Regions from separate parts of the Clostridium lapidicellarium genome, predicted to be linked through region 1. Evidence: riboswitches for the same ligand, from Rfam matches in the RefSeq annotation. Region 1 holds a riboswitch; each other region holds the start of a gene.

What was found. A riboswitch is a leader RNA that binds a small molecule or an ion and turns the genes downstream of it on or off. The one in region 1 is predicted to bind S-adenosylmethionine.
Region 2: another riboswitch for S-adenosylmethionine. It lies ahead of thiS (sulfur carrier protein ThiS); the one in region 1 lies ahead of AB8S09_RS04385 (M20 family metallopeptidase).
Region 3: another riboswitch for S-adenosylmethionine. It lies ahead of AB8S09_RS13415 (amino acid permease); the one in region 1 lies ahead of AB8S09_RS04385 (M20 family metallopeptidase).

The regions. Positions count from the first base shown of each region.
Region 1 is NZ_JBGFFE010000003.1:157,202-165,617, reverse strand. Features, by position in the region: gene AB8S09_RS04390 (gamma-glutamyltransferase family protein) at 1-491, shown strand, start outside; gene AB8S09_RS04385 (M20 family metallopeptidase) at 575-1,774, opposite strand; SAM riboswitch class I at 1,843-1,959, opposite strand; SAM riboswitch class I at 2,103-2,211, shown strand; gene AB8S09_RS04380 (methionine ABC transporter ATP-binding protein) at 2,383-3,459, shown strand; gene AB8S09_RS04375 (methionine ABC transporter permease) at 3,476-4,156, shown strand; gene AB8S09_RS04370 (MetQ/NlpA family ABC transporter substrate-binding protein) at 4,185-5,015, shown strand; gene AB8S09_RS04365 (cell division protein FtsA) at 5,225-7,234, shown strand; gene AB8S09_RS04360 (M20 metallopeptidase family protein) at 7,267-8,416, shown strand, end outside.
Region 2 is NZ_JBGFFE010000004.1:102,249-110,664, forward strand. Features, by position in the region: gene trpA (tryptophan synthase subunit alpha) at 1-130, opposite strand, end outside; gene trpB (tryptophan synthase subunit beta) at 130-1,305, opposite strand; gene AB8S09_RS04905 (phosphoribosylanthranilate isomerase) at 1,305-1,937, opposite strand; gene trpC (indole-3-glycerol phosphate synthase TrpC) at 2,083-2,874, opposite strand; gene trpD (anthranilate phosphoribosyltransferase) at 2,891-3,901, opposite strand; gene AB8S09_RS04920 (anthranilate synthase component II) at 3,882-4,472, opposite strand; gene trpE (anthranilate synthase component I) at 4,472-5,902, opposite strand; SAM riboswitch class I at 6,388-6,493, shown strand; gene thiS (sulfur carrier protein ThiS) at 6,632-6,847, shown strand; gene AB8S09_RS04935 (HesA/MoeB/ThiF family protein) at 6,837-7,667, shown strand; gene AB8S09_RS04940 (M67 family metallopeptidase) at 7,673-8,083, shown strand; gene AB8S09_RS04945 (ferredoxin-like domain-containing protein) at 8,098-8,416, shown strand, end outside.
Region 3 is NZ_JBGFFE010000025.1:7,404-15,819, forward strand. Features, by position in the region: gene AB8S09_RS13390 (SbcC/MukB-like Walker B domain-containing protein) at 1-1,233, shown strand, start outside; gene AB8S09_RS13395 (cation diffusion facilitator family transporter) at 1,318-2,190, shown strand; gene lepB (signal peptidase I) at 2,279-2,812, shown strand; gene AB8S09_RS13405 (S-ribosylhomocysteine lyase) at 2,900-3,379, shown strand; gene AB8S09_RS13410 (PLP-dependent cysteine synthase family protein) at 3,810-4,724, shown strand; SAM riboswitch class I at 4,809-4,923, shown strand; SAM riboswitch class I at 5,012-5,123, shown strand; gene AB8S09_RS13415 (amino acid permease) at 5,189-6,580, shown strand; gene metK (methionine adenosyltransferase) at 6,603-7,799, shown strand; gene nifB (nitrogenase cofactor biosynthesis protein NifB) at 7,919-8,416, shown strand, end outside.

The DNA of each region.
Region 1 (8,416 bases):
GCAATTACATGGGTTTCGGTTCCGGATTGGTTGTACCTGGGACAGGCATTGCCCTGCACAATAGAGGAAATAGTTTTTCGCTTGATCACAATCATATAAATTCTCTTGAACCTGGGAAGAAACCATACCATACCATAATTCCAGGATTTTTGATGAAGGATAATAAACCGGTAGGGCCTTTTGGGGTTATGGGGGCATTTATGCAGCCTCAGGGACATATCCAGGTTCTGATGGATATTATTGATTTTGGATTGAATCTTCAAGCTGCATTAGACTCTCCAAGGTGGTTCTGGACTTCGGGGAAAAATGTAAAACTTGAGAAGCAGTTTCAACCATATCTGGCAGAAAGTTTATATGAAAAAGGTCATTATGTAAATTATGAAATTAATACCGATGTATTTGGGAGAGGACAGATAATATTCAGAAATGAAGCTGGAGTTCTATTCGGAGGCACAGATTGGAGAGGCGACGGCGTTATATACTCCTGGTAAACAATTTGATGCCAAAATAAATTGTGGAGACAGATTTGTTTTTGTACAGATCTATCTCCGAAGTGTAAAAGTTGTAAATATTTTTAAGAATGCTGCCTGTTAAATTCATCTTTTATTTCATTCAACCTGCCTTTATCTGTAAGAAGAGTGAGACCTGTTAATGCCAATGCCTTGGCTCCAATTATAAGAGCTTCGTCTCCCTGTTTTGATATGGCAGCTTCCCTGAATTGAGGAGTGTGAGCCGCTAATTTGCTGCTGCCTATTTTTATATGTGGATGAATAGTGGGAACTACATGGCTTACATTGCCTGCATCTGTCGAGGCAAGCCCTTCGGGAATTTCGTCTATAAAGTTTTCCCCGATCAGGTTTAAATTTTCTTCAAATATTTTATCAAACGTATTATTGACTAGAAAATTGTCTATTTTATTTTGAAAAAAGCTTATGTTGACTTTAGCGCCTGTGATAAGAGCTGCTCCTCTGGCGACATTTTTAATTCTTTCTGTTACTTGATTGCAGCTACTCCGTTTGGAGGCACGTATGAAAAACTTAGCTTTAGCATAGTCTGGGACAATGTTTGGTGCAGATCCGCCGTCGGTTATAATGCCGTGTATTCTCACGTCGCTTGTAACGTGCTGTCTTAAAGCATTTATTCCATTAAACAACTGGATTACCCCGTCTAAGGCATTTATCCCTTTTTCAGGACAAGCTGCTGCATGTGCGGCTTTTCCTTTAAATTCAAACTGAATTGGATCATTTGCCAGGGATTTAACTGTTCCATAATTGTTATTGGAAGGATGAATCATCATGCATGCATCTACGCCTTCAAATAGATTATGCTTTACAAAGCTTGCCTTTGCACTGCCGTTTTCACCGCCTTCTTCGGCAGGAGTGCCAAATACCACAATTTCTCCACCAATTTTATCTATAAGTTTCGACAGCGATATAGCTGCAGCTGTACTTGCTGAAGCTATGATATTATGACCGCAAGCATGTCCTAAGTTGGGAAGCGCGTCATATTCTGCTAGAAGTCCAATAACCGTACCAGGACCTTTACGAGATTTTTTTCTCGCTATGAAAGAAGTTGGATGTCCGGCTAAAGCTTTTTTTACAAAAAAGCCCTCTTTTTCCAAAGTATCTACAAGTAATCCGGAAGAAAAGATTTCCTGATTTCCTATTTCAGGATGGTCGTGTATTTGATGGCTCATATCTATATAGACATCCCTCTTGTTTTCAATTTCATTTATTATATCCTTTTGGTAATCCTTGATATATCCTGTTTTCATGAATAATCCTCCTCTTTTTTGAACATAAAAAAATCTTCTTTGAGATAAAGAAGAGATGGATGATTCCCTTCTCATCTTTCAAGTTTGTAAAAACAAACCTGCTGGAATTGGCACAGTATCTTTTTAAAACAAAGTCTGTTGCCGAGGTTTCAATGGGCCTGTCCCTCCACCTCTCTGGATAAGAATTTTTTATTAAATTTATCAATAATCATAATAGAGCTTTAAATGAATTTTGTCAACAAAAAAATTTATTTTGAATTAGATATTGACATAATGAAAATAAGTTGTATAATCTAGCATATAAGGTAAGTCACAAAAATTTAACATATCCTTATCGAGAGAAACTGAGGGACTGGCCCGTTGAAGTTTCAGCAACCACATATGTCTGTTATGTGATGGTGCTAAATCCAGCAGAACGTTGTTCTGAAAGATGAGGAAAGGTATAAAAACCCTTCCGAGGGTTTTTTTATTCCATATATCCCCTTCTTTTGGAAGGGGATATATTATTTTATTCAAAAGCTATTATTTTAAAAATATTGGTAATATTCATTCGGTAATACAAATGCATCTTGATATATGAAATTACTGTTTCTAAAGGAGTGAAAAGAATGATATGGCTAAAGAATATCAACAAAGTTTATAAGAATAAAACCGGTAAGGTTCAGGCTTTAAAAAATATCAACCTGCATGTTAAGGCGGGTGAGATCTTTGGAATTATAGGATATAGTGGGGCAGGAAAGAGTACCTTGATTCGCTGTATAAATCTGTTGGAAAAACCAACTTCCGGAGAGGTGATTGTAAATGGGAAAAATCTCACTCATTTATCCTCCAGGGATCTGAGAAAGAGTAGAGAAAAAATAGGAATGATATTTCAAAATTTCAATTTGATGAAAAATAGAACTGTATTTGAAAATGTAGCCTATCCGCTGAAGGGAAAGGGATTTAGCAAAAAAGACATACAAAAAAAGGTAAATAACCTTTTGAAATTGGTTGAATTAAGTGACAAGATAAAGATGTATCCATCACAGTTAAGCGGTGGACAAAAGCAGAGAGTCGGGGTTGCAAGGTCCCTGGCCAATGATCCAGAAGTGCTTTTATGTGATGAGGCCACATCGGCTCTGGATCCGCAGACAACTCAATCGATTTTAAAGCTTTTAAAAAGTATCAATGATAGATTGAAATTGACCATAGTAGTTATAACTCACCAGATGGAGGTAGTAAAAGAAATATGCCAGAGAGTGGCTGTTATAGACTCTGGTGAAATAGTGGAACAGGGAAATATAATAGATGTGTTTACGAACCCCAAAGCTCCTATAACTAAAAAATTTATATCTTCTCTGTTCCATTATGACAAAATATATGATTTTCTCAGGAAAGAAAATTCTTTGGGAAAATTAAAACAGATAACCGAGGGGGAAAGCATAGTTAAAATATCTTTTACAGGCCAGAGAACTGCCCAAGCCTTTATTTCAAAAGTTTCCCGAAAGTTTAAGGTAGACGCCAGTATACTATTTGGAAATATAGAGATTATCCAAAATGTTCCCATAGGAAATCTGGTTGTGGAATTAAACGGCACAACTGAGGGAATAGACAGCTCGATAAGATATCTAGAAGAAAATAATATAAAGGTGGAATACCTGGATGAAAAAAAGGACAATGTCAAATTGAAAGTTGGCAACAATTAATCTTTGAGGTGATAAAATGAGTGAATTTCTAGCAAAAATAGCGCCAAATCTAGTAAATCTATATCCTGAAATGATAAAAGCAATATTTGAAACATTTTACATGGTGGCCATTTCGGGAATTATATCGACAATAGTCGGGACAATAATGGGAATAACATTGGTTGTGACAAGAGAAGGGGGCATATTGGAGAATAAAGTTGTCAACAGTATACTTGGCAAGATAGTAAATATCTTCAGGTCCATACCATTTATTATCCTTCTTGCGGCCATAATTCCCCTCACAAGGCTTTTGGCAGGAACTACCATAGGCACAAAAGGTGCTTTAGTACCACTTATATTCGGGTGTACGCCTTTCATTGCCAGACAAATTGAATCGTCACTGCTTGAGGTGGATAATGGAGTAATTGAAGCAGCACAGTCAATGGGTTCAGGTCCTTTTGAAATAATATTCAGGGTAATGCTCCTCGAAGGATTACCTGGAATTATTCATTCCCTTACAATAACAGTTATAAGCCTTATCGGTCTGTCCGCTATGGCCGGTACTGTAGGAGGGGGAGGTCTTGGTGATTTTGCTATACGTTATGGATACCAGTATTTTCAAACAGATGTCATGGTAGCTACTATAATTGTGCTTTTGATTATTGTAAATGTCATTCAATTCATAGGAGATACTTTATCAAGATTGACAACACATTAAGTTTATGAACTAAGGGAGGTCTTTAACAATGAAAAAATTTTTAGGATTATTTTTAACAATTGTATTATCTTTGGGAGTTTTGGCAGGCTGCGGTTCAAGCAGCACAGGACAGGCTACTGGCAGTAATAAAAAGCAGGTGGTTAAAATAGGTATAACCGGTGATGATCATAAAATCTGGGATAAGGTCAAACAAAATCTGGCAAAGGAAAATATTGATCTGCAAATTGTAAGTTTTACAGATTATGTACGTCCTAATATGGCACTTTCCGAAGGAGAAATTGATTTGAATTCATTTCAGCACTATGCGTACCTCAATAAATTTAAATCTCAACACAATCTGAAAATCAGTTCTATAGGTGAAACTGTACTCGCACCACTCGGCGTATATTCAAAGAAAATAAAATCTCTTAAAAATATCAAGGAAGGTGCAAAAATAGCTATCCCCAACGATCCTACAAATGAAGGCAGAGGGCTGAACTTGCTTCAGAATGCAGGCTTGATAAAATTGAAATCAGGAGTTGGACTATTGCCTAAAATTCAGGATGTGGCGGAAAATCCAAAGAAAATTCAATTTGTAGAACTTGCTGCAACTCAGATTCCAAGAACGCTTCAAGATGTTGATGCAGCCATAATAAACAGCGGTGTAGCCATAGATGCCAAGCTTAATCCTGTCAAGGACTCAATTTATCTGGAGAATGTATCAAGTAAAAATGCAAAACCATATATAAATGTAATTGTAGCTAGAGACAAGGACAAAAATAATGCTACTTATAAAAAAGTAGTCAAAGCTTATCAGACTGATGAGATAAAGCAGCTTATAAAAGAAACCTACAAAGGTGCAGAAGTTCCTGTCTTTTAGAAATAACTAATATTGATCCGCCGGCATATAATCATGGCCGGCGTTTTCTTTATCCTAATATAAATCCAATAATCACTTTCGTGCGCCTATACATATCGGTGACTTATATTTTACAAATATTTTATAATTATTTATAATAATTTTAGGCGGAGGAGTATGTTCCCGCCAATATTATGACACCTTAAACTATGAAAAAAGAGGTAAACATTATGGATTTGAAAGAGTTAAACCCAGAGGACGTGGTCTTTGCACTAGATATAGGGACGAGATCTGTAATAGGCACTGCAGGTATAGTTAAAGATAAAAAATTCGTTGTAATATCCGAATACTATGTGGAACATGAAAAAAGAGCCATGATTGACGGACAGATACACGATGTAAGTCTTGTGGCTAACGCGGTAAATGCAGTGAAAAATAAAATAGAAAAGGATTTACATATAAAATTGGAAAATGTGTCAATAGCTGCTGCAGGAAGATTTTTGAGAACTGTGTCCGTAAAGGAAGAAATGAAAATTGACTATAATAAGGAAATAGACAGAAATACTATAAGAAGTCTGGAATTGACTGCAGTAAAATCTGCAGAAAAAAAGGTGAATGAAGATACGAAAGGAAGGCTGTATTGTGTTGGATACAGTGTAAAGGGGTATTATCTGAATAACTACCTCATAGGGAATCTTATGTATCAGAGAGGGGAAAAAATATCGGCGGAGATTATAGCTACATTTTTACCACGTTCCGTAATTGACAGTTTATATTCCGTCATGGAAAAAGTGGGACTTCAGGTGGTGAATTTGACTTTGGAGCCTATAGCGGCTATGGAAGCTGCCTTACCCCAAAATTTGAGACTTTTGAATCTGGCTTTGGTTGATGTTGGGGCGGGAACTTCTGATATAGCTATAAGCGACAAGAATACCGTGAGTGCATATGGCATGGTACCTCAGGCCGGCGATGAAATTACTGAAATAATATCGCAAAAATATATGGTGGATTTCAATAAAGGTGAAAAAATAAAGAAGCAATGTGGTAAAGTGAAGGATATAACTTATACAGATGTTCTAGGAATGGAAAATAGAATTGCTTCCAAAGATGTAGTGAAGCTGATAAGTCCTGCCGTAAAGAAAATAGCAGATGAAATTGGTGAAAGCATTGTGGAATTGAATGGAGGAAGGTCGACCAGTGCGGTTTTTCTGGTAGGAGGAGGAGCGCATACTCCCAAGTTGAAAGATTTTATAGCTGAAAAATTGAATCTGCCGCTTAACAGAATTGCAATAAAGGACAGACATTCGGTACAGGACTGCGTCTGCAGGGACAATTCTCTTGGAAGTGCAGGGGTGACGGTTTTGGGTATAGCTTTGGTTTCTATAAGGAGATTGGGACATGGATTTGTAGATGTTATTCTGAATGGAAATGTAGTGAGTCTGTTTAATTCCCATAACCATACTGTAATGGACGTCATGCTGCAGGCCGGTGTAGATCCCGGTAATCTTATAGGTAAAAACGGTCAAAATATAAGATTTGTACTAAACGATATTAAAAGGGTGGCTTTTGGAACCCTGGCTTCCAATGCCGAGGTAACTATAAACGGCTTGAAAAAGACCATGGATGATAAGGTTAAAGAAGGAGACAACATAGAAATAAAGTATGCAGTAAATGGTAAGAAAGCTGCACCTAAAATTACAGACTATGTACAAAAAGTTTATTCCATAAGTTTTTTTGTAAACGACATAATAGAAAATTTAGAACCCCTGGCATATATAGACGGAAATAAAGTTAAGATTGACAGTTATATAAATGAAGGGGATAATGTAAACATAGCATTTCCCAAAACCCTCGGAGATTATGAAAAATATTTTTCGGATAATGACGATGAAGATAATTTAATATATTATTTGAACGGCGAAAAATTAGACAAAAACTATATAATAAATGAAGGGGACAGGATCTACAGGGTAACTGAAAATTCTCCGTCTAAAAAGGAAGAACCGAAAACAGAAAGTGAAAACTTAAAAGCTGCTGCTAATGAGATAACTGTAGTTGCAAATGGGAAAAACGTGGTACTCACAGGAAAAAGGAAATATATATTTGTAGATATATTTAACCATATAGAATTTGATTTAACTAGAGTAAGGGGAAAGCTATTTTTGCGCCTGAATGGTGAAAATGCAGGTTATTATGACGCCCTCTCAGATGGGGACGTAATAGAAGTAGGATGGGAATAATTCCAAATTCATTGGAGGTAAATATTGATTATATGGATAAAGATTTTTTAAAAATTGCAAAATCTATGAAGGAGAAGCTTGTTGATGTCAGGAGGGATCTTCATATGTATCCCGAACTGGGGTATGAGGAAAAGAGAACTTCCCGAAAAATAAAGGAATTTTTGAAATCCTGGAATATAGAATATAGGGAGACCGCAGGTACGGGAATATGTGCCATAATAAGGGGAAATGGAAATAAAACCATAGGCATAAGGGCTGATATGGATGCCCTACCCCTGCAGGACAGGAAAAATTGCAGCTATCATTCACAGGTAAAGGGCAGGATGCATGCTTGCGGACATGATGCCCATACCACCATTTTACTTGGAGCGGCAAAAATTTTAAATGATGTAAAAGACGAACTTAAGGGAAATGTTAAATTGTTCTTTGAACCGGCCGAGGAAACTACAGGCGGTGCAAAAATAATGATAAAGGAAGGCATACTTGAAGATCCGAAAGTAGACAGGGTAATAGGCCTCCATGTGGAGGAAAATATAGAAGTTGGAGATATAGGTTTGAAATTTGGAGTGGTAAATGCAGCTTCAAATCCATTCACCATAAAGATAAAGGGTCTGGGAGCTCATGGTGCAAGACCAAATATGGGAATTGATCCTGTAGTTATAGCAAGCCACGTGGTTTTGGCCCTCCAGGAAATCGTAAGCAGAGAACTTCCCCCCGTGGATCCGGCTGTACTTACAGTAGGTTCCATTCATGGAGGAACAGCACAAAATATAATTCCCGATGAAGCCACACTTTCTGGAATCATAAGGACCATGAAGAGTGAACACAGATCTTACGTGAAAAAAAGACTTATAGAAGTTACAAAGGGGATTGTGAACTCCATGAGAGGAAACTGTGAAATAAATATAGAAGAAAGTTATCCGTGCCTTTACAACGATGACGAAGCTGCAGGTGACATACTGAAGGCAGCCAGGCAGATAGTGGGAGATGGACATGTAAAGATACTTCAAAATCCGAGTATGGGAGTGGAAAGTTTTGCCTATTTTTCAATGGAAAGGCCATCTGCATTTTATTACCTGGGATGCGGGAACAGGGAGAAAGGTATAATACATCCTGCGCACGGAAATCTGTTTGATATAGATGAAGATTGCTTGCCTATCGGGGTTGCGGTGCAGTGCAGGG
Region 2 (8,416 bases), on a different contig from region 1:
CTGAATTTTCCATTGCAAGTACAATTTTCACAGTAGTTTCCAAATCCGGATCACCTGCCGTTATAAAAGGTATGAGTGCCTTTTCATTTTTTTCCTTCAACTGGCTGAATTTCAAATCTATCCTGTTCATTATAATTCCACCCCCATTATAGCTGCCATGGTATTCATGTCCTTGTCTCCTCTTCCTGATAAATTTATGATAATTATCTTGTCCTTGTCAAGTTTTGGGGCAAGCTTTATGGCATAGGCCACTGCATGTGCACTTTCAAGGGCGGGAATTATCCCCTCCACTCTTGAAAGATAGGCAAATGCTTCCACTGCCTCCCTGTCCGTGGCAGATTTATAAACTGCCCTCTTTACATCATTGTAATATGCATGCTCCGGACCCACTCCAGGATAATCAAGACCTGCCGATATGGAATAGGCAGGAAGTATCTGTCCATCTTCATCCTGGAGCACATAGGTCATCATTCCGTGGATCACACCTACGGAGCCCTTTTCTATGGTTGCCGCATGCTTGTCTGTGTCTAGTCCCTTTCCCGCTGCTTCCACCCCTATGAGTTTAACGGATTTATCTTCCACAAAAGGATAAAAAATACCCATAGAATTACTTCCGCCGCCTACACAGGCTATAATATAATCAGGTAGTTTTCCTTCTTTCTCCAGAATCTGTCTTCTGGCCTCGTCCCCTATAACTCTCTGGAAGTCCCTCACCATGGTAGGATATGGGTGAGGTCCCATTACGGATCCTATTACATAAAAAGTATCTTCTATATTTGAGACCCAGTTTCTCATGGCCTCATTTACTGCATCCTTCAGCGTCCCAGTTCCAGCAGTAACAGAGGTCACTTCTGCCCCCAATATCTTCATCTTAAACACATTAAGGGCCTGTCTTTTTATGTCCTTTTCACCCATGAATATCTCACACTTCATTCCAAACAGGGCAGCTACAGTTGCAGTTGCAACTCCATGCTGTCCCGCGCCCGTTTCAGCTATAACTTTCTTTTTCCCCATTCTTCTGGCAAGAAGTACCTGGCCCAGGGCGTTGTTTATCTTATGTGCCCCGGTGTGGTTTAAATCCTCCCTCTTGAGGTATACCTTGGCTCCTCCCAGGTTTTCCGTCATATTTTTGGCAAAATACAATGGATTCTCTCTTCCAACATATTCTTTAAGATAATATTTGTATTCATCTATGAACTTTTTATCTTTTATGGCCTCGTTGAATTCCCTTTCCAACTCTGTGATTGCATTCATCACGGTCTCAGGAACGTATTGGCCGCCGAATTTTCCAAATCTTCCTTCCATTATATACTCCTCACTTTCCCTATGAAATCTTTTATTTTTTTAAAACTTTTCATACCATTTTCCTCTACACCGCCGGACACATCTACCACCTGCGGTCTAACAATTTTTATGGCCTGAACAATATTCCCTGAATTAAGCCCTCCTGCCAGAACCAATTTTTTGTCTATATGAATATCCTTCAATACATTCCAGTTGAAACTCATTCCGGTACCGCCTCTTTTGCCTTTTACACTGCTGTCCAGCAGCAAGGCTTCAATTCCCAGCTTACATGTACTGTGTATTTTTTGCACAATATCCTCACTGTACCCCTGATTTACATCTATATGAACTGCCTTCCATATATTAAAAGCTTTCAAACAATTCAGATATTTTTCATTTTCGTCTCCATGGAGCTGAATTACATCCAATTTCAAATATCGGGCTGCATCAATTACCTCATCCACATCATTGTTTTTGAAGACTCCCACTTTTCCGACACTGATGTCTAATTTTTTTATAAGCTCTTCTGCTTCACTTACAGTTACTTTTCTTTTGCTGTTACAGAATATAAATCCTGCATAGTCCGGCATCAGTTCATTTAAAATTTCTATATCAGCGCTTCTCCTTATCCCGCATATTTTCACCAGAGTCACAGGCTGCACCCCCCATACTTGTTCAAATGCTGCCACTTTATTATAAAGTTCAAAGAACAAACTTTAACAATTTACAATTCACAATTAATGAGGATTTTCAGCTAAGACTGAAAATCTACCAAATTTAATATTTTATATTTGAATTTTAATATTTAAAACTTGATATTCTTATATTACCTACAAATTCATGGAGTCTGGATACATTATTTACGTTTCTCATAAAGGTCTCGCCTATAAGCACTGCATCTGCTCCAACACTTTCCAGATATCTTACATCTTCCTCGTTTTTTATCCCGCTTTCAGATACCACGGTAATACCTGAAGGTATTTTTTTTATAAGTTTTTCTGTGTTTTTTAAATTCTCCGAAAAATTCTCTAGATTTCTATTGTTTATACCTATGATATTACATTCCGTCTGCAGTGCAGTTTCAAGTTCCCTCTCGTCGTGAACCTCCACCAGACATTGAAGCCCAGTTTTTTCCGCCAGCTTGTAATACTCTTTCAATCTATCTTTTAAAATTGCAGTTATAAGCAACAGGGCATCTGCTCCAAGAGCCTTCGACTGATATATCTGATATGGATCAATTATAAAATCCTTCCTCAGTACAGGTTTTGAATTTACTTTTTTAACTTCACCTATATATCTATCATTTCCTTGGAAAAAATTTTCTTCTGTAAGTACGGAAACTGCATCTATATCCAATTTTTCATATATTCTTGCTATTTTCACTGCATCAAAATCTTTTAGTATCACTCCCCTTGAAGGAGAAGCTTTTTTTATCTCGGCAATAATGGATATCCCTCTTTTGTCCAGTGCTCTTTTGAAATCCCTCTTTGTCGAATCATTAAAGTTTTTAACAAGTTTTGCTGCGGGTACAATTTGTTTTTCCCGTCTGATCTTGGGTATTTTTTTTGCAATTATATCTTCAAGTATCACTTTATTTATCACCTCCTTACAATATCCTGTAATTCACAAGTTCCTGCAGCTTTTCATAGGCCTTTTTTGAATCTATAATTTCTCCTGCCATATCTATTCCCTCTGCTATACTCCCGGAAGCTTTCCCAATATAAAGTGCCGCTCCACTGTTCAAAAGCACAATATCCCTTTTGGGACCTTTACCGCCTTTTAAAATTTCAACTATGGACTTGGCATTTTCAAAAGCTGTGCCGCCTGCTATGTCATCCATGCTGGAGACCTTGATATCAAAATCTTCCGGATTTATAGTATAATCTTTTATATTACCATCTTTAAGCTCACTTGCATAAGTCCTAGATGTAGTGCTTATCTCGTCGAGGCCGTCCTCTCCGTGAACCACCAGAGCTCTTTCACATCCCAGATTCATAAGCACTTCAGCCGTCAGATGAGTCAAGTCTTTATCATATACTCCAAGCACCTGTCCTTTTACAAAGGCAGGATTCGTAAGCGGCCCCAGAAGGTTGAACACAGTTCTTGTCCCCAATTCTTTTCTTGGACCTGCCACATTTTTCATGGCACTGTGATACTTTTGGGCAAAGAGAAATGCCATACCATTTTCATCTATACTTCTTCTGGCATCCTCCGGATTTAAATTTATATCAAATCCAAGCTTTTCAAGTACATCTGCACTCCCGCTTTTACTGGACACTGCCCTGTTACCGTGCTTTGCCACCTTCACTCCTGCAGCAGCCGCAACTATTGCAGCTGCAGTTGATATATTGAAGGTCTTTCCACCATCACCGCCGGTTCCACAGGTGTCGATGACATAATCAGAATCAAGCTTTAAGGTCAGGGCATTGTCCCTCATCGCCCTGGCAAAGCCTGTTATCTCCTTAGAAGTTTCTCCTTTCATTCTGAGAGCTATCAAAAATCCTCCTATTTGAGAATCAGTTGCCCTTCCATGCATGATCTCATTCATGGAAGCATAAGCTTCTTTTTCTCCCAGATCATTTCCACCTATAACATCCTCAATTATTTCCTGCAGCATTGCAAATCCCCTCCACAAAATTTTTGATAATTGTCTTCCCATTTTCCGTAAGAATGGACTCAGGATGAAATTGAAGTCCATAGACTCTATACTTTTTATGTTTTACAGCCATTATTTCCCCGTCATCAAGGCTTTCGCCAATTACAGCAAGCTCCTCGGGAAGACTTTTTCTCTCTAAAACAAGAGAGTGATATCTCATCACATCTATGGAATCTTTCAAATGTTCAAATATTTCACTCTGTTCTAAAGCCACTTGGGATGTTTTCCCGTGCATTATATTCCCCGCTCTCACCACTCTGCCCCCATAGGCACAGCCTATGGCCTGATGTCCAAGGCATATTCCCAGAATCGGTATCCGAGCTCCAAATTTCCTGACTACATCTATACATATACCTGCATTTTCAGGTATTCCAGGTCCTGGAGAAAGTATTATCCCATCCGGATTCAGCACATCTATTTCCCTCAAAGATATCTGATCATTTCTCACCACCTTTACATTTTCATAGATTTCTCCAACATACTGGTAGAGATTGTAGGTAAAAGAATCATAATTATCTATCAAAAGTATCATTATATCACCTCTATCATGGCCCTGGCCTTGTTAAGTGTTTCCCTATATTCATTTTCAGCAACGGAATCATAGACAATACCTGCCCCTGATTGAACATAGGCATACCCGTCTTTAAAAAGTATGGTCCTTATTGCAATACAGGTATCCATGTTTCCATTGAAGGAAAAATACCCTACAGCTCCCGAATATATTCCCCTTTTGCTGTCCTCCAGTTCGTCAATTATTTCCATTGCCCTTATCTTTGGAGCTCCGGATACAGTTCCCACCGGAAGGCAGGATATCAATGCATCTATATATCCCAAATTTTTCTTCAGCCTGCCTGACACCTTTGAAACTATGTGCATTACATGGGAACAAAAGCCTACGTCCATAAATTTATCCAGATTTATACTACCAAATTCACTTATCTTTCCTATATCGTTTCTTCCCAGATCCACCAGCATGACATGTTCTGCTCTCTCTTTTTCATCACTTAAAAGTTCCTGCCTGAGTTTTATATCCTCCTTTACATTTTTACCCCTTGGTCTTGTGCCCGCTATGGGATTGGTGGTCACTCTTCCGTTTTTCACAGATACAAGACTTTCAGGTGACGACCCTGCTATCTTAAATTCTCCAAAATCAATATAGAACAGATAAGGGGATGGATTTTCAGATCTGAGCCTTCTATACACGTCAAAGGGATCGGAAATACTCTTTGACTTCAGCCTCTGGGACAAAACCACCTGGAATATGTCGCCTGCCTTTATATATTCTCTGGCCTTTTCCACCATTTTGCAGTATCTTTCTTCCGTAACATTGGAAGTAACATGTTTTGCCGCATTTTTTCCCTCAAGTTCATGAAATGAATTTCCCCTGCCTACCATATTTTTTAACTGTTCCAGCTGAAATTCTACCTCATGATAAGTCACACTATCCCCTTTCATAAAATTGTAAATGAAATAAATTTCATGTTTGAAATGATCATAGCAGATAAACTTTTTATAAAACATCACATAGGATTCCGGAGTCTGAATATCATCTTTATTTTCATCAGGCAGCTTCTCGTATTGCCTTGCAATATCATATCCCACATACCCTACTGCCCCTCCTGTAAACGGAATGGAAAGGCCTAAAGTCTCATAGGGAACATTCAAATATTTTCTAATATAATCAAGTACTTTTCCTTTCACTTTCTCTAATGAACCTTTTTTTTCCACACATATGTCGTTTCCACAACTTCTCACTTTCATATATGGATCCACACCTATAAAAGAATACCTGCCTATCTCATTTTCAGAATGTATGCTCTCAAGCAGAAATTTATTTTTTCCGGCTAAACTGTAATAAATACTTATAGGAGTCGTCTCATCCCCGCTGCTTTTCATGAACAGCGGAAAATTCTTCTTCAAGTTTTTATAACTGCAAAACTCCCCTTCAGACAAATTTATCATTTTACCACCTTTCTCCAAATAAATTGATATTAAATGCAAAAAGGCCATTTCATCCACAAACTGGGACGAAATGACCGCGGTGCCACCCATTATTAATTTGAAAAATAGATTTTGATAAACAAAAAAAGCATTCCATCCAAAAGGACGAAATGCAAAATTTCGCTGTACCACCTATTTACAAACTATCTCATTCAGGTACGGATTTTACTCGATACCCTGTCTTTTTAACGGTAGACTACCGTCTCCTGCTACTATCATTTCGCAGGGCACCTCGAAGACCCATTCAATACAGGCTACAGCACCCGGCTCTCACTGCCCCGGACTCGCTTAAACTAAATTCCTCTATCTACTCTTTCCTCTCATAAGTTTTAGAAATTGAATTATTTTATATAATATACCACTTTCTCAAAATTGTCAATATGATTTTTACGTTTATTGACAATTTTATTTTAAATGTGTTAGTATTTAATAAATTAAATATTGAATTCTTATCAAGAGAGGCAGAGGGACTGGCCCTATGACGCCCGGCAACCTGATTATTTCAAAGGTGCCAATTCCAACAGGTTATATAATTTACCTGAAAGATGAGAAAATTATAAAATGACTTTCTTGTAAATTATAAAACAGGAAAGTTTTTTATTTTGTCAAAGTCTTAAGATATAAATATAAAGTCTTTTTCCCAAAACGGTTAAAAGATAAAATCCTATATTCATCAATAAGGAGGGTACTATGAAAGTAACAATTAATGGAAAAGGCAAGGACATAAAGAAAGGGGTGACTGTAACAGAAGTTTTAAAAACAGAAAATGTAAAAATGCCGGATATGGTTTCCGTACAGTTAAACGATGAATTTGTGGACAGAAACAATTTCAGCAGTACTGTTTTAAAAGAAAATGACAAGATTGATTTTTTATACTTCATGGGAGGTGGAAACATTGGATTTTAGCGAAGATCAGATAGAAAGATATTCAAGACATATAATTCTGTCTGAGGTAGGTGTAGAAGGCCAGGAAAAACTTTTGAACTCAAAAATTCTCATAATAGGTACAGGAGGTTTGGGAGCGCCGGCTGCAATGTATCTTGCCGCTGCAGGAGTGGGGACTTTGGGTCTCGTAGATGGAGACGTAGTTGATCTTTCAAATCTTCAAAGGCAGATAATACACCAGACAAAAGACGTTGGAAAACCCAAGGTTCAATCCGGAAAGGAAACCATAAACAAATTGAATCCGGATGTAAATGTAATAACTTATAATGAGCTTGTAAATTCAAACAATATACTGGATATAATAAAAGATCAGGACTATGATTTCATAATAGATGGTACAGATAATTTTCCAGCCAAATTTTTAATAAATGATGCCTGTGTATTTTCCAAGAAACCATTTTCCCACGGGGGAATAATAAGATTTCAAGGACAGCTCACCACTTACATACCTGATAATGGCACTCCATGCTACAGATGTATTTTTCAATCGCCGCCTCCAGCAAATGTCGTCCCAAGCTGCAGGGAAGCAGGTGTTCTGGGCGTAATGGGTGGAATTATAGGAACACTTCAGGCAACAGAGGCTCTCAAGTACATACTCAAAATTGGAAGCAATCTTGCCGGATACCTTTTAACTTACGATGCGATTAAAATGGAGTTTAGAAAAATAAAGGTATCTAAAAACAAAAGCTGTAAAGTATGCGGTGATCACCCCACGATAAAAAAATTGATAGACTATAAGCAGGCTGCTTGTGATCTTAAAACAGAGAAATCGAGCAAGTGACGGTTATGATATATATAGACAAACTACAGTATAAAAAAATTTTAGAGCAGGCCAGAAATGAATTTCCAGATGAATGCTGTGGTTATCTTGCAGGATTAAACCACGGCGAAGATATTCTCATAAAAAAAATATATGTTTTGACGAATAAGGATCACAGCAGTAAGCATTTTTCCATGGATCCCGCCGAACAGTTCAAAGCTGTAAAACTTATGAGAACTGCAAAGCTCAGTATGATTGGAAATTATCATTCCCACCCGTATTCACCTTCCAGACCATCCAAAGAAGATAAAAGGCTCGCTTTTGATGATAAAATATTATATGGAATTTTATCTCTTGAAAAAGAAAAGCCGGTATTTAACTTATTTAAAATTGACAAGGACAAAAATGTTAAAAAACCTGAATACAAAATAATTTAAAAAGGAGTGAAATTATGATAGAAATAAATGAAGATCATTACAAATCCATAGAAGACATAAAAGAAAAGTCTGAAGAATATTTAAATGATAAAATAGATCCCGTAAGATTTAAAGCCTTCAGGGTTTCCATGGGGGTATATGAACAGAGGAAAAAAGAAACCTACATGGTAAGAACCAGGATACCGGGAGGGGTCATATCCTTAAAGCAGTTCAAACATATAAGCAAGTTGGCCGAAAAATATTCAAAAGGTAAATTGAAATTCACCTCCAGACAGGACATTCAATTTCAAAGTGTGGATTTAAAAGATGCCTATCCAATATTAAATTCTCTTA
Region 3 (8,416 bases), on a different contig from region 1:
AAAGCCGACCTGGAAATTGAGGTAGAAAAACTCAGGGATGATTTTGCTAAAATTCAATCCCAGAGAGAAATACTTAGCAGTGAAATTGCAGATGTAAAGGAAAAATTGAGTAGAAAGCAGACTGAATTTCAGGAAAAAAATAAAAATATAGTTGAGAGGGAAAGAAGTATAAAAAATAAAGCAGGAGAGGAAACAGAGCTTGAATATCTCAGTAAGCAGATATCGGCATATGTAAAGAAAGTGGAGATGATGTATGCTGAGATCAAAAAAGACAGTGAAGAAATGCACATAAGATACGACAGATATAAAAACAGGATAATAGCCTGCCAGAGTAATTTGGTGAGCTTCAGCGAGAGAAAATCTGATGAAGATAGAGAACTTGAAAAAGTTTTAAAGGAACAGAGTTTTGAGAATACTAGCCAGGTTAAGGAAAATTTAATAGGGAAATCTGAAATAGACAGGCTTAATGAAAAGATAGGGCAATATAGGAATTCACTTGTTAAATTGAAAGGTACCATAGAAAACTTACGCGGGAAAATAGGGGAAGGGACTTTGACAGAAAAGCAGTGGATTGAAATACAGGATATCAAAGACAAGAAAAATTTTCAGCTGAGAAATTCGTATGAGAGTAAAATTAAATTGCAGGAAGAAGTCAATTCCTTGAATATGAAACTTTCCCAATTGAAGGATATTTTAAAAAAGAAGGAAAAAGTTGAACACAAATTGGCGCTTTTGGATGATCTTGAAAAATTGTTCAAAGGTAAAAAGTTTGTTGAATTTGTTGCAGGCAATCAGCTTAAATATATATCTCTGGAAGCAGACAGAAAATTGAGGGAAATTACCTGCGGAGCTTATGGCCTGGAGGTTGATGAAAACAGCAGATTTTTTATAAGAGATTATAAAAATGGGGGCAAAAAGAGAGATGCATCCACTTTATCGGGAGGTGAAACTTTTGTAACTTCACTGTCGCTGGCACTTGCATTATCTTCACAAATACAACTGAAAGGCAGGGCACCTTTGGAATTGTTCTTCCTAGATGAAGGCTTTGGTACACTGGATGAAAATTTGCTTGAAATAGTTATTGATTCACTGGAGAAAATTCACAATGATAGATTGTCTATAGGTATAATAAGCCATCTTGATTCTATAAAGGAAAGAATGCCTGCAAAGCTTATAGTTACTCCGGCCGAGTCTGGCATGGGCGGAAGTAAAATCAGGATAGAACTGGATTGATTTTAAGACTTAGGGATACGAAATGATGAGCTGGAAAAAATACAATTATAGATTATAATTAAAGATATAATTAGGAGAAAATAAATGGAAGAGGATTATAAGGATATCAAGGTTGCCGAAAAAAGAACTAAAGTGAATATTGCAGTATATGTATTTTTATCCCTGTTTAAACTTTTTGTAGGATATATTTTTCATTCCAGGGCTCTCTTTGCAGATGGTATCAATAATTCTACTGACATAATAGCTTCACTTGCCATTGTTATAGGGCTTAAAATATCGAGAAAACCTGCCGATGAAGATCATGCCTACGGCCATCTGAGAGCACAAACCGTATCTACATTGGTTGCCTCTCTGATAATGATAGCTGTTGGAGTCGAGGTCTTTTACAATTCCGTATATTCGGCTGTATTTTTCAAGACCAAGGCCCCGGATATGATTTCTGCAGTGGTTTCCATTTTATGTACCATATTGGTATATGCAGTATACAGGTATAATAAAAAGGAGGCAGTTAGAATTAAGAGTCTTGCTCTGATGGCTGCGGCAAAGGACAATCTTTCGGATGCGTGGGTCAGCTTGGGTGCTGCCTGTGGAATTATAGCCTCGCAGTTTGGATTGACATGGATAGATCCGCTGGCGGCAGTAATAGTGGGCATATTGATAATAAAGACGGGCGTAGGAATTTTTAAGGAATCCGCCAGCAGCCTGACAGATGGTTTCGACAGCAAACAGCTGGACAGCATAATTGCAAGTATAAATCAGATTGAAGGTGTAAAAAGTGTTGAGGATATAAAAGCCAGAGTGCATGGAAATAATATTTTACTTGACATTGTAATAGACGTCAGCGCTGGACTTACTGTACTTGAAAGTCACAGAATAACCGAAAAGATAGAGAGTATGTTGAAGGCGAAATTTGAAATAAAATATGCAATTATACATGTGGAGCCGTATTTGAAATAGAAGATATGTAAATATTGAAGTTTGAGATTAAAATATGAAATGTGGTAAATTTTTGTTATAATGAGAGTAGTTGAAGGGGCGTGATATTGTGAAAGATAAGGGATTTTTTAAGAAGTTTGGAGAATATGCTCTTTACATTATTTTGGCTATTGGACTGGCATTTGTATGCAAAAGTTATGTCTTTGCTCGGGCTGATGTAATAGGACCTTCCATGCAGCCGACTTTTAACGATAAGGATATTATATTTATGGAAAAGATAAGTACTGAAACTGGACATATAAATAGAGGCGAAGTGGTTGTTTTCAACTCTCATGATGAAAATGGAGACAACTATATAAAAAGAGTTATAGGAATAGCCGGAGATAGAATTGGGATAAAGTCCGGAAAGGTTTATTTAAATGGAAAAGTTCTCACTGAAAATTATCTTCCGGAAGAAGTTGTAACTGAAGGCAATTCAGCTGCCGCGGAGTATATTGTGCCCAAAGGTTATGTTTTTGTGCTTGGAGATAATAGGGAAAATAGTACTGACAGCAGAATAATAGGGCCTGTAAATTTGAAGGATGTTAAGGGACATGTGATTTTAAGAGTGTATCCTTTTAAGAATATGAACTATTTTAAATAATTACAAATGGAATTTGTTAAATTGATATTTGTGTCTTGCACTTTAAATTTTATAATATATAATTAAATTCAAGGAGGCAATATTATAATGGATAAGATTTCAAGCTTTACTGTTAATCATTTAAAATTGATACCTGGTGTTTATGTTTCTAGAAAGGATAGATTTGGAGATGTGGTTTTGACTACATTTGATATAAGAATGACGAGCCCCAATGACGAACCTGTTATGAACACTGCTGAGGTTCATACTATTGAACACCTGGGGGCAACTTTCTTGAGAAACCACAGTGTTTATGGAAAGAAAACCGTATATTTCGGACCTATGGGCTGTAGAACAGGATTTTATCTGATCCTACATGGAGATTACAAGTCAAGGGATATTGTGGACCTATTGGTGGAAATGTATAAGTTTATATTAAATTTTGAAGGAGATATACCAGGTGCTGCGCCAAAAGATTGCGGGAATTATTTGGATATGAATCTTCCCATGGCTAAGTATTGGGCAAATAGATTTCTCAAGGAAGTTCTGACGAATATTTCAGATAAAAGGCTTAACTATCCAAAGTAATCGTGTAGAAAATTTATATTAAATTTTACTTGATTAATTGGAATTTATGTAGTATCATCAAAATATAAATTATATTGAATGTGATGATGGGAAGAGTAGATTACACAATGCTATTTTAGAGAGAATTTCCATGTGGTGTGAGGAAGTCCTAGCGGGAGGTGATTGAAGTGCATCCTGGAGCACTGAGTCGAACCTGAGTGAAGTAGATTTCAGCGGGTACATCCGTTAAAATGTTGAGGTATGATTGTACCAATAAGAGTTTTATTTTATTTATCGTATTTTTATTTTGTGTATATGCGATTTATATTATATAAACAGAGTGGAACCGCGGGAACAAGCTCCTGCCTCTGTACAGAGGCAGGAGCTCTTTATTTTTCAAAATTCCGGAACTTGAAAAATATCAAATAAAATTTCAAAGGAGATTTTTATTATGGAAGTTTTTGACGACATAAAGGAAATGATAGGTAAAACACCCATACTGAAGCTGAATAGATTTAATTTGAAGGATGGAATCAATGTATATGCTAAACTTGAAAATTTCAATCCTGGCGGCAGTGTAAAGGACAGAATTGGATATTATATGATAAGACAAGCAGAGAAGGCGGGGAAACTTAAGAAAGGTTATACTATAATTGAAGCTACAGCAGGCAATACCGGACTTGGTATTGCAATGGGAGCCTTGAATAGGGGATATAAAGTGATATTTGCGGTACCTGAAAAATTTTCTGTAGAGAAACAGGTTCTTATGAGAGCACTGGGGGCGGAAATTATCCACACTCCGGAAAAGGACGGGATGAGGGGTGCCATTGAGAAATCCCGGGAACTTTTAAAACAAATACCAAATTCCATATCTCTGGGTCAATTTGAAAACAACGATAACCCTGAGGCTCATTATCTTACTACGGGGCCTGAAATATATGAACAGCTAAAGGGAAAGATTGATTATTTTGTTGCAGGAGCGGGAAGTGGTGGAACTTTTACGGGTGTGGCAAAATATCTAAAGGAAAAGGACAGCAGTATAAAGGCCATACTGGCTGATCCGGAAGGATCTACCCTGGGCGGCGGCACTGAAGAGCATGGGTATGCCATTGAAGGTATAGGAAATGATTTTTTACCTGATACTATGGATTTGAAGCTTGTGGATAAAGTTATAAAGGTAAATGATGAAGAAGCTTTTTTGCTGGTAAAGGATTTGGCGAAAAAAGAGGGGCTCATAGTTGGTTCCTCTTCAGGAGCAGCACTTGCAGCAGTATTGAAATTGGCCGATACCATAGACAGGGGAAATATAGTTACTATATTTCCAGATAGGGGCGACAGATATTTCAGCAAAAACTTATATGAATAATAAAAAATTTCTATTGACAAAATGGATAAAGAATTGTATATTGAATATAAGTTAAATATAAATAATTTATAATATTTATAGGTTTTCTTATCAAGAGAGGCGGAGGGACTGGCCCTATGATGTCCGGCAACCGGTTGTACAAATGCAATTGTACAATTAATGGTGCCAATTCCAGCAGGTATTACCTGAAAGATGAGAGGTAGCGGAATTTATACTTCCTGTGATTTCTCACGGGAAGTTTTTTTTAGCAATCGATCAATAAATCCATATAAAATTAAATAGTGTAATTCTTATCGAGAGTGGTTTGAGGGACTGGCCCTATGACGCCCGGCAACCTGTATATATAGTTTTTGTATATCACGGTGCCAATTCCAGCAGGTATTACCTGGAAGATGAGAAGCAGTAGAAATCTATATGCCTTCTCACATATAGATTTTTTTATTATTTGGAGGTTATAAATAAAAATGGACAATTATAGAAGCAGTAGATCATTAAAAAAGGATCTGAAGAACAGACATATTCAGATGATAGCTATCGGAGGAGCCATAGGTGTAGGATTGTTTTATGGATCTGCAGATGCTATTAAAACTGGTGGACCTGCCATAGTTTTGGCGTATCTGATAGGTGGAATATTTATCTTTTTCATTATGAGAGCTTTGGGGGAGCTGGCTGTTGACGAACCGAATTCAGGATCTTTCAGCGCCTATGCTACGCGTTACCTGGGAAATTTTGCAGGATTTTTTTCGGGCTGGACATATTGGTTTCAGGCTACTGCTACTGTCATGGCAGAGCTCACTGCCATGGGAGTGTACGTCCAGTTTTGGATCCCTCAATTTCCCAAATGGATCACCGCACTCATATTTTTATTGATACTTGTTGCAGTTAATTTGATTGGTGTTAAAATGTACGGAGAGTTTGAATTCTGGTTTGCACTTGTAAAAGTTGTTACAATAATATGCATGATTATTTTTGGAATGCTCATCATATTATTTGGGTTTAATAACGGTGGACAATCTGTTGGATTTTCTAATTTACAGAAAAATGGAGGATTCTTTGCCACCGGATTTAAGGGATTTATGCTTTCGTTTGTGTTTGTGACTTTTGCATTTGGTGGAGTGGAACTTATTGGCATAACGGCAGGAGAAGCACAGAATCCGAAAAAGTCCATACCCAAGGCCATCAATGACGTATTTTGGCGAATACTTATCTTTTATGTAGGTTCTGTTTTAACAATGTTGGCACTTTATCCGTGGAATAAAATAGGATTAAACGGAAGCCCTTTTGTACTGGTATTCTCTAAAGTTGGTATCCCTGCAGCTGCTTCATTTATAAATTTTGTAATTCTGACAGCTGCTCTTTCCGGAATGAACAGTGCCTTGTATATAAACGGGAGAATGCTTTACAGCTTGGCATTGAACAACAATGCTCCCAAAATATTTGGAAAACTGAATGAATCCGGGGTACCTTATGTAGGTACACTCTTTAGTATAATTGTGGCACTGATTGCGGTAATTTTAAATTATTTTATGCCAGAAAAATTTTTTACATATATTTCCTCGGCAACGACCATAGCTATTTTAACTGCATGGGGTACCATACTTGTAACCCAGTTGAAATTTCGCAGGGAAAAATCCAGAAAAGATGCTGAGATTGAATTCAAAATGCCTTTTTACCCTGTTTCTTCATATATTACCATAGCTTATCTTTTAGCTATTGTTGTCACGATGGGATTTCTGCCTGCTACTCGGGTTGTACTTTACATTGCACCTGTATGGGTGGTGTTGATGGTGGGAATATATAAATTACTTCACGGCAAAAAATCAAAATTATCATATGCAAATGAAAATATTAAATAAAAAATAAATTGGAGGAATTAAAATGAGTAGATTATTTACATCAGAATCAGTTACAGAAGGACATCCTGATAAAATCTGTGATCAGATATCAGACGCAGTACTAGATGCAGTTCTTGAGCAGGATAAGTATGGCAGAGTAGCTTGTGAAACAGTCGTAAATACTGGACTTGTGCTACTGGTTGGGGAGATATCTACCAAAGCTTATGTGGATATACCAAAGATAGTTAGAAAAACCATTGCAGAAATAGGATATACAGGTTCGAAATTTGGGTTCGATGCCAGTACCTGCGCTGTCATAACATCCATAGATGAACAGTCTTCAGATATTGCACAGGGGGTGAATAGATCCCTGGAGGCAAAACGAGGAGAAGAAGATGATATAGAGGCTATAGGTGCAGGAGATCAGGGAATGGTATTTGGGTTTGCCACAAATGAAACTCCGGAATATATGCCGCTTCCAATATCACTGGCCCATAAACTTTCAAGAAGATTGGCTTATGTCAGAAAGAAGGGCATTATTCCCTATCTGGGACCGGATGGCAAAACCCTTGTCACGGTAAAGTATGAAGGCGAAAAACCTGTCAGTGTGGATACAGTTTTAGTATCTTCACAGCATGAGGAAAATATAGGACACGACCAGATTGAAAAAGATATAATAGATAAGGTCATAAAGGAAGTACTACCTAAAAAGTTTATAGATAATAATACAAAATATCTGGTAAACCCTACAGGCAGGTTTGTAAAGGGGGGACCTGAAGCTGATTCGGGGCTTACGGGAAGAAAGATAATAGTAGATACCTACGGCGGATTTGGAAAACACGGCGGCGGAGCTTTTTCAGGCAAAGATCCTACAAAAGTTGATAGATCCGGAGCTTATGCAGCAAGGTGGATAGCTAAGAACCTGGTAGCAGCAGGCACGGCAGATAAGATAGAAGTTGAAATTGCCTATGCAATAGGTGTGGCGAGACCTGTATCCGTAAGTGTGGATACTTTTGGGACAGGGAAAGTGTCTGATGAGAAAATAGTCAATATAGTAAATAAAATATTTGATTTAAGGCCTGCTGCTATCATAAGGGATTTGGATCTCAGAAGGCCAATATATAGGAAAACAGCTGCCTATGGACACTTTGGAAGAACTGATGTGGAATTTCCTTGGGAGAAGCTCGATAAAGTGAGTGAAATAAAAGAGGAATTGAATAAAGTTTTTGTGTACTCTTAAATACTGTGAATTTTTTCGTGAAAGGTTGACCAGAAATACTGGAGGCCAGACAAGCTAAATTTTTTAGCTTGTCTGGCCTTTTTATATTTTAATTGTTTAAAAAAAGGAGATAATAGAATATGTCTATAAATTTTGCAAGAAGTATTGAGGAAAAGACATTTGAGCATCCTTGTTATAACTGTATTGCCCATAAATATGCCAGAATGCACATACCTGTGGCTCCAAAATGCAATGTGAGCTGTAATTTTTGTAATAGAAAATATGATTGTATAAATGAATCCAGGCCCGGCGTTACAAGTGAAATTTTATCTCCGAAGGATGCGAGGGATAAATTTAAAATAGTAAAAAACAGTGTAAAAAACCTAACTGTGGTAGGCATAGCAGGACCGGGAGATCCTCTTGCAAATTTTGAAGAAACCAGGGAATCCATAAAACTTATAAAAAAAGAGTGCCCGGATATTACATTTTGCCTTTCTACAAATGGGTTAATGCTGCCGGCTTATGCCGGCGAACTGGTAAAATTGGGAGTCACTCATGTCACTATAACTATAAATGCCGTGGATCCCCAAATAGATGCACAGATTTATAAATATGTGAATTACAGGGGAAATACTTTT